Piscinibacter sp. HJYY11: one gene and its partner. The protein of the gene in region 1 interacts with the protein of each later gene in a pairwise test. Links are inferred from orthologs where the notes say so. Each region holds a gene or a part of one and is shown on either strand. Other genes may lie near its edges. The genes, in order: recR and recO.

Region 1 (3,152 bases):
CTGCAGCGCCAGGCGCGAGCGCATCGGCGCCTGACCGGGCCGCCTCGGCCGCAAGCTCCGTCGGCGCAGCGCTCAGCGACGGCAGCGGCCCGGTGGCCGCCGCACCGGTCGACCCCTTGCGCCCGGATGTGCCGGTCGACCTCGATTCGAAGACCGCCAACATCGACCTGTGGGAGCGCGTGCGCCGCGGCTTCGCGATGCCCGACCTCGACGCCCCGCTGGTGCGCACTGGCGAGCAGTGGTACTCGAGCCGCCCCGACTACGTGGCCCGCATGACCGACCGCGGCAGCCGCTACCTCTTCCACATCGTCGAGGAAGTGCAACGCCGAGGCATGCCCACCGAGCTGGCGCTGCTGCCCTTCATCGAAAGCGCGTTCAACCCGCAGGCCATCTCGTCGGCCAAGGCCTCCGGCATGTGGCAATTCATGCCCGCCACCGGGAAAAATTTTGACCTGCGGCAAAACGTCTTCCGCGACGACCGGCGCGACGTGCTCGCATCCACCCGCGCGGCGCTCGACTACCTGCAGAAGCTGCACAACATGTTCGGCGACTGGCATCTCGCGCTCGCCGCCTACAACTGGGGCGAAGGCAGCGTGATGCGCGCGCAGGCCCGCAACCGCAAGGCCGGCAAGCCGACCGACTACCTGAGCCTGCGCATGCCCAACGAGACGGCCTACTACGTGCCCAAGCTGCAGGCGGTGAAGAACATCGTGGCACGGCCCGAGGCCTTCTCGATCACGCTGCCGCCGCTGGCCAACCACCCCTACTTCCTGAGCGTGCCCATCGAGCGCGACATCGACGTCAACGTGGCTGTGCAGCTGGCCGGCATCTCGCGCGACGAATTCCTGACGCTCAACCCGCAGATGAACAAGCCGGTGATCCTCGCCGCCGGCACGCCTCAGATCCTGCTGCCCTACGACAACGCCAGCCTCTTCGTGCGCAACGTCGCCGCCCATCGCGGCCCGTTTGCCACCTGGACGGCCTGGGTGGCCCCCAAGACGGTGAAGCCAAGCGAAGCCGCCAAGCAGTTCGGCATCAGCGAAGCCGAACTGCGCGACGTGAACAAGATTCCGCCGCGCATGCTGGTGAAGGCCGGCTCGACCCTGCTCGTGCCGCGCGCTGAAACCCTCTTGAAGGATGTGTCGGTGCACCTGGCCGACAACGCCGTGATGTCGCTCGCGCCCGAGGCGGTGCCGCCGCGTCGCATCACGCACCGTGCGGTCAAGGGCGACACCGTCGCGTCGGTCGCTCGTCGCTACCGGGTGAGCGCATCGCAGGTGGCCTCGTGGAACAAGGTCGCCACCGGCGCCAGCTTCGCCGCCGGCCACAGCGTGATCGTCTATGTGCCGCAGCGGCAGCCCACCGTGCGCAGCAGCGTCAAGGCGAAGAAGCCAGCGATCCAGCGCAAGGCAACGAGCCCGACGCGCAAGCGTCGCTGATCAGCGGCGGTCGACCAGCGCGTGGGCGATGGTGCCCAGGTCCACGTATTCGAGCTCGCTGCCGATCGGCACGCCCCGCGCGAGCCGCGTGACCTTCACGCCACGCGACTTGAGCGCTTCGGCGATCACATGCGCCGTCGCTTCGCCTTCTGCGGTGAAGCTGGTCGCGACGATGACCTCGTCGACGCTGCCCTCGCTGGCGCGATCGACGAGTTGCTGCAGCCCGATGTCGCGCACACCGATGCCGTCGAGCGGGCTCAAGCGCCCCATCAGCACGAAATAGAGCCCGCGGTAGCTGCCGGTGCGCTCCATCGCCGCCTGGTCGGCCGGCGTCTCCACCACGCACAGCAGGCGCTGATCGCGGGTGTCGTCGAGACACGTGCGGCAGACCGTTGCTTCGGTGAAGGTGTGGCAGCGTTCGCAGTGGCGGATGTCGTTGACCGCCGAGGTCAAGGCATGTGCGATGCGCTGGGCGCCTTCGCGGTCGTGCTGCAGCAGATGGAAGGCCATGCGCTGCGCCGATTTCTGCCCCACGCCCGGCAGGCGTCGCAGGGCTTCGATCAGGCCGTCGAGCGCGGGTTCGGCCACGGGGTCAGAACGGGAACTTCATGCCGGGGGGAAGCGGCATGCCAGCGGTGAGCTTGCCCATCTTCTCCTGCGACACGGCCTCGGCGCGGCGCACGGCGTCGTTGAAGGCGGCGGCCACCAGATCTTCGAGCATGTCCTTGTCGTCGGCGAGCAGGCTCGGGTCGATGGCCACGCGCTTGACGTCGTGCTTGCAGGTCATCGTGATCTTCACGAGGCCGGCACCCGACTGGCCTTCGACTTCCAGGCTCGCGAGTTCTTCCTGCGCCTTCTTCAGGTTGTCCTGCATCGCCTGCGCCTGCTTCATCAGGCCGGCGAGTTGGTTCTTCATCATGGTGGGGTTCTCCAGAAATCAATGAGGCTTGACGGAGCCCGGCACGATGCGTGCCGTCTTGAACTGCTTCATCAGGGCCTGCACCAGGGGGTCGTTGTGGATGATTTGCTCGGCCTCGTTCTGCCGGCGCGTGCGTTCTGCCGCGGCGCGCTGGGCCGGCGTGTCGGTGGCAACACCGGCTTCGACCTCGATCTGCACCGGGCGTTGCAGCAGGTCGGCCAGCGCCGCCTGCAGCTTGTCGCGCTGGGCCGGTGCGCGCAGGGTTTCGCGCTCGACACGCAAGCGCCACACACCCGCGGGCTCATCGGCCGCGAGGCATTGCGCCTGCATCGCGAGTTCCTTCACCAGGGCGCCGATGCTGCCCGCCTCGACCATGCGGGACACAACCTCGGCCCAGCGGTCGCCGAGCGGCGTGGGCTCGAACACAGGCGCAGCGGCGGCCGTGGACGCAAACGGCCGCGGCGGCTCGCGCACCTCGACAGGCGCTGACGCGGCTTCATCTTCATCAGGCACGTCGTCGAGCCAGGGGGGCGGCTCGCTGCTCGCCGCGGGCGCCGGTGTGGGCACGACGGCAGCGCGCGCGGCCGGCGCCGGCGCGACCGCCGCCGCGCGAACGGACGGGGCCGCCGGTGCGGGTGAAGCAGGTGCGGGTGCGGGAACCGGCGTTGGCAGCGAAGGCGCAACCGCCACCGGCCGAGTCACCACGGCGGGTGCCGCGGTTCGCGCGGCAGGCGCCGAACCGGCTCGCTGCGGCGAGGTGCCCGCCGCGCCTGGCCGGAATGCCAGCATGCGCA
Region 2 (3,100 bases), on another replicon or contig:
GCATCGGTGGCGGTGAGCGCGTCGCTCATCCACAGCTCGCCGAGCGCGCGCATCGGCGGCAGGTGGGTGAAGCCATCGGTGCGGAAGCGCTGCACGCGCCCGCCTTCGTGGTCGACGCTGATCAGCACGTCGGGCCGGATGGACTTGATCTCGGCGGCGAGCTCGGTGATCTGCTGGCGGTTCTGCCAGTTCCGGGCGAAGAAGATCAGGCCGCCGGTCAGCGGGTGCTTGAGGCGGCGGCGGTCGTCGCCGTTGAGGGTCGTGCCGGCGACGTCGAGCACGACGGGAGCGTGTGTGTTCATGGGGCAGCAGCAGCGTGGAGGCAGCGCAGGTAGGCGCGCACGGTTTCGGTCATGCCGAGTTCGAGGGTGTCGGCGATCAGCGCGTGGCCGATCGACACCTCTTGCACGCCGGGCACGGCGCGCAGGAAGTCGGTGAGGTTGGCACAGTTGAGGTCGTGGCCCGCGTTGAGGCCGAGGCCGGCACGGAGAGCGGCTTCGGCGGTGGCAGTGAAGCGCGCGAGCACCGCCGCCTGCTCGGGGGTGCCATGGGCGCGTGCGTAGGACTCGGTGTAGAGCTCGACACGGTCGGCGCCCACGTCCCGCGCGGCGGCCATCATCTCGGGCAATGGGTCCATGAAGAGGCTGACGCGGATGCCGAGCGACTTGGCTTCGGCGATGAGCGGCTTCAGCGTCGCGGCGTCTTCGGGGAAACGCCAGCCGTGGTCGGAGGTGGGCTGGCTCTCGCTGTCGGGCACGAAGGTGCATTGCTGCGGCGCTCGCTGCTGCGCGGCGAGTTGCCGCAGCAGGTCCATCAGGTTGTGCAGCGGGTTGCCTTCGATGTTGAACTCGGCCTGCGGCCACTTCGTCATCAGCTCGGCGAGGTCGAACACGTCGTGCGTGCGGATGTGGCGCTGGTCGGGCCGCGGGTGGATGGTGATGCCGTGGGCGCCGGCTTCAAGCGCAGTGCTCGACAGCCCCGTCACGCTCGGGAACGGGAGCGGGCGGCGGTTGCGGATCTGCGCCACCAGGTTCACGTTGACCGACAAGGCGGTGAGGCCGCGATGCGCGTCGAGACCGCTGGTGAGCAGAGGGTTCATGGGCTATCGATCAAGGGCTTGAACGTCGAGCATCACCTGGCGGGTGCGCAAGACGGGCGAGCCAAGATGATAGTGAAGCAGACCTCGCAAGATTGCTTTGAGCTCTGGCAGCACAGGGGCACAGGCCTGCTGCAAGGCGGCCAGGCTGCCGTGCTCGAGCGCAGCCTGCAGGCCGATCAGTTGCTGGGCGGAGAGCGAGGCCTCGCCCGTGCGCGGCAGTGTCACACCGGCTTCTGAGCGCACGGCATAGCGCGCATCGAGGCGGATGTCTTCCTGCGTGAGCGTCACCACCGCCAAGTCGGGCAGAAGGCCGATGGCTTTCAGCAGCAGGACCTCGAAGGCACGCAAGGCGGCCTGCGTGTCGTTCTCGTCGGCGGTGGCCAGCGCCGTCAAGGTCTGGGCATAGAGGTCGAACAGCGTCGGAACCGGGTCGCCCCGTGCCAGGAGCTTCATCAGCAGTTCGTTGAGGTAGAAGCCGCTGAAGAGCGCTGCCCCCGTGAGCATGGCTTGTCCACCGGCCCATTCGGCGGCACGCAGGGTCTGCACCTCGCCAGCGCTCTCGCCTGCATCCACCTTGGGCGGCTTGCCCAGCGTCACCTGCAGGCGCTGGAACGGCAGCAACACGGCGCGCATCTGCGAGTACGGCCGCTTGGCGCCCTTGGCCACGACGGCCTGCCGCCCTTGCTCGCGGGTGAAGAGGTCGAGGATCAGACTGGTTTCGCTCCAGTCGTAGTGGTGCAGGACGAAGGCGACCTGCTGCGCCGCAAGACGTGGGGGGCGCGTGGTGCGCGTGGCCATCCCGGCTACTCGTAGCCGTAGCTGCGCAGGTGCTCTTCGTTGTCGGCCCAGCCGGAGCGCACCTTCACCCACAGTTCGAGGAAGACCTTGGCGCCCATCAGATGCTCGAGCTCCTGGCGCGCTTCGGAGCCGATGCGCTTCAGGCGCTCGCCCTCGTGGCCAATCACCATGCCTTTGTGCGCATCACGCTCGACGACGATGGTGGCGGCGATGCGGCGCAGGTTGCCCTCTTCCTCGAACTTGTCAATGACGACGGTGGAGGCGTAGGGCAGCTCGTCGCCCGTCAGGCGAAAGAGCTTTTCGCGGATCAGCTCGCTCGCGAGGAAACGGTCGCTGCGGTCGGTGAGCGCGTCTTCCTCGTAGAACCAGGGCTGCTCGGGCAGGTAGGGCTGCACGATGTCGAGCAGGCGCTGCGTGTCAGCCTCTTTCTTGGCCGACAGCGGCACGAACTCGGCGAAGGCATGGCGGTCCTGCATGCCCTTGAGCCAGGGCACGAGCTCCGCGCGGCGGTGCACGGCGTCGAGCTTGTTGGCCACGAGGATGGCGGGCTTGCCCGGCGGCAAAAGGGCGAGCACCTTGGCATCGTCGAGGCCGAAACGCCCGGCTTCGACGACGAAGAGGACGACGTCGACGTCGAACAGCACCCCTTGCACGGTGCGGTTGAGCGTGCGGTTGAGCGCGGCGCTGTGGCGCGTCTGGAAACCCGGCGTGTCGACGAACACGAACTGGCTCTCACCCACCGTGCGGATGCCGGTGATGCGGTGCCGCGTGGTCTGCGCTTTCGCCGAGGTGATGCTGACCTTCTGGCCGACGAGCGCATTGAGCAAGGTCGACTTGCCCACGTTGGGGCGGCCGACGATGGCGACCAGTCCGCAGCGCTGCTGGCTGTCTTCAGCTTCGTCGGTCATGGTGTCAGGAGCGGAGTGCGCTGCCGGGCTTGTCATCGCTGGCCTTCAGCGACACCAGCATACGGCGGGCAGCTTCCTGCTCGGCCATGCGGCGCGAGCGGCCTTCACCGGTTTCGGTGAGGCTCAGGGCCGGCACGGCGCACTCGACTTCGAAGGTCTGCGCATGCGCCTGGCCGCGGGTGTTCAGGATGCGATAGGTCGGCACCGGCAGGCGGCGGGCCTGCAGCCATTCCTGCAACTCGGTCTTGGCGTCCTTGGTCCAGCTGTCGATGTCGGTGTTGAGGATGACATCGCC

The links.
Region 2: the proteins of recR (region 1) and recO interact in binary tests that used the Escherichia coli proteins (3 or more experiments, as listed by UniProt). The link is inferred for Piscinibacter sp. HJYY11 from one-to-one orthologs.

Annotation. Positions count from the first base shown.
Region 1 is NZ_JAERQZ010000002.1:454,640-457,791, reverse strand. The notes cover bases 234-3,071. They hold recR (recombination mediator RecR), read right to left. Parts: upstream 2,028-3,071; coding sequence 1,440-2,027; downstream 234-1,439. Other genes in these bases: dnaX (DNA polymerase III subunit gamma/tau), read right to left, coding at 2,377-3,071; JI745_RS25690 (YbaB/EbfC family nucleoid-associated protein), read right to left, coding at 2,032-2,358; JI745_RS25700 (transglycosylase SLT domain-containing protein), read left to right, coding at 234-1,439. Also shown: more of JI745_RS25700, read left to right, coding at 1-233; more of dnaX, read right to left, coding at 3,072-3,152. UniProt on the Escherichia coli protein: May play a role in DNA repair. It seems to be involved in an RecBC-independent recombinational process of DNA repair. It may act with RecF and RecO.
Region 2 is NZ_JAERQZ010000001.1:2,041,915-2,045,014, forward strand. The notes cover bases 1-2,786. They hold recO (DNA repair protein RecO), read right to left. Parts: upstream 1,898-2,786; coding sequence 1,103-1,897; downstream 1-1,102. Other genes in these bases: nagZ (beta-N-acetylhexosaminidase), read right to left, coding at 1-302; JI745_RS09300 (pyridoxine 5'-phosphate synthase), read right to left, coding at 299-1,099; era (GTPase Era), read right to left, coding at 1,903-2,786. In the rest of the region: more of era, read right to left, coding at 2,787-2,805; rnc (ribonuclease III), read right to left, coding at 2,810-3,100. UniProt on the Escherichia coli protein: Involved in DNA repair and RecF pathway recombination.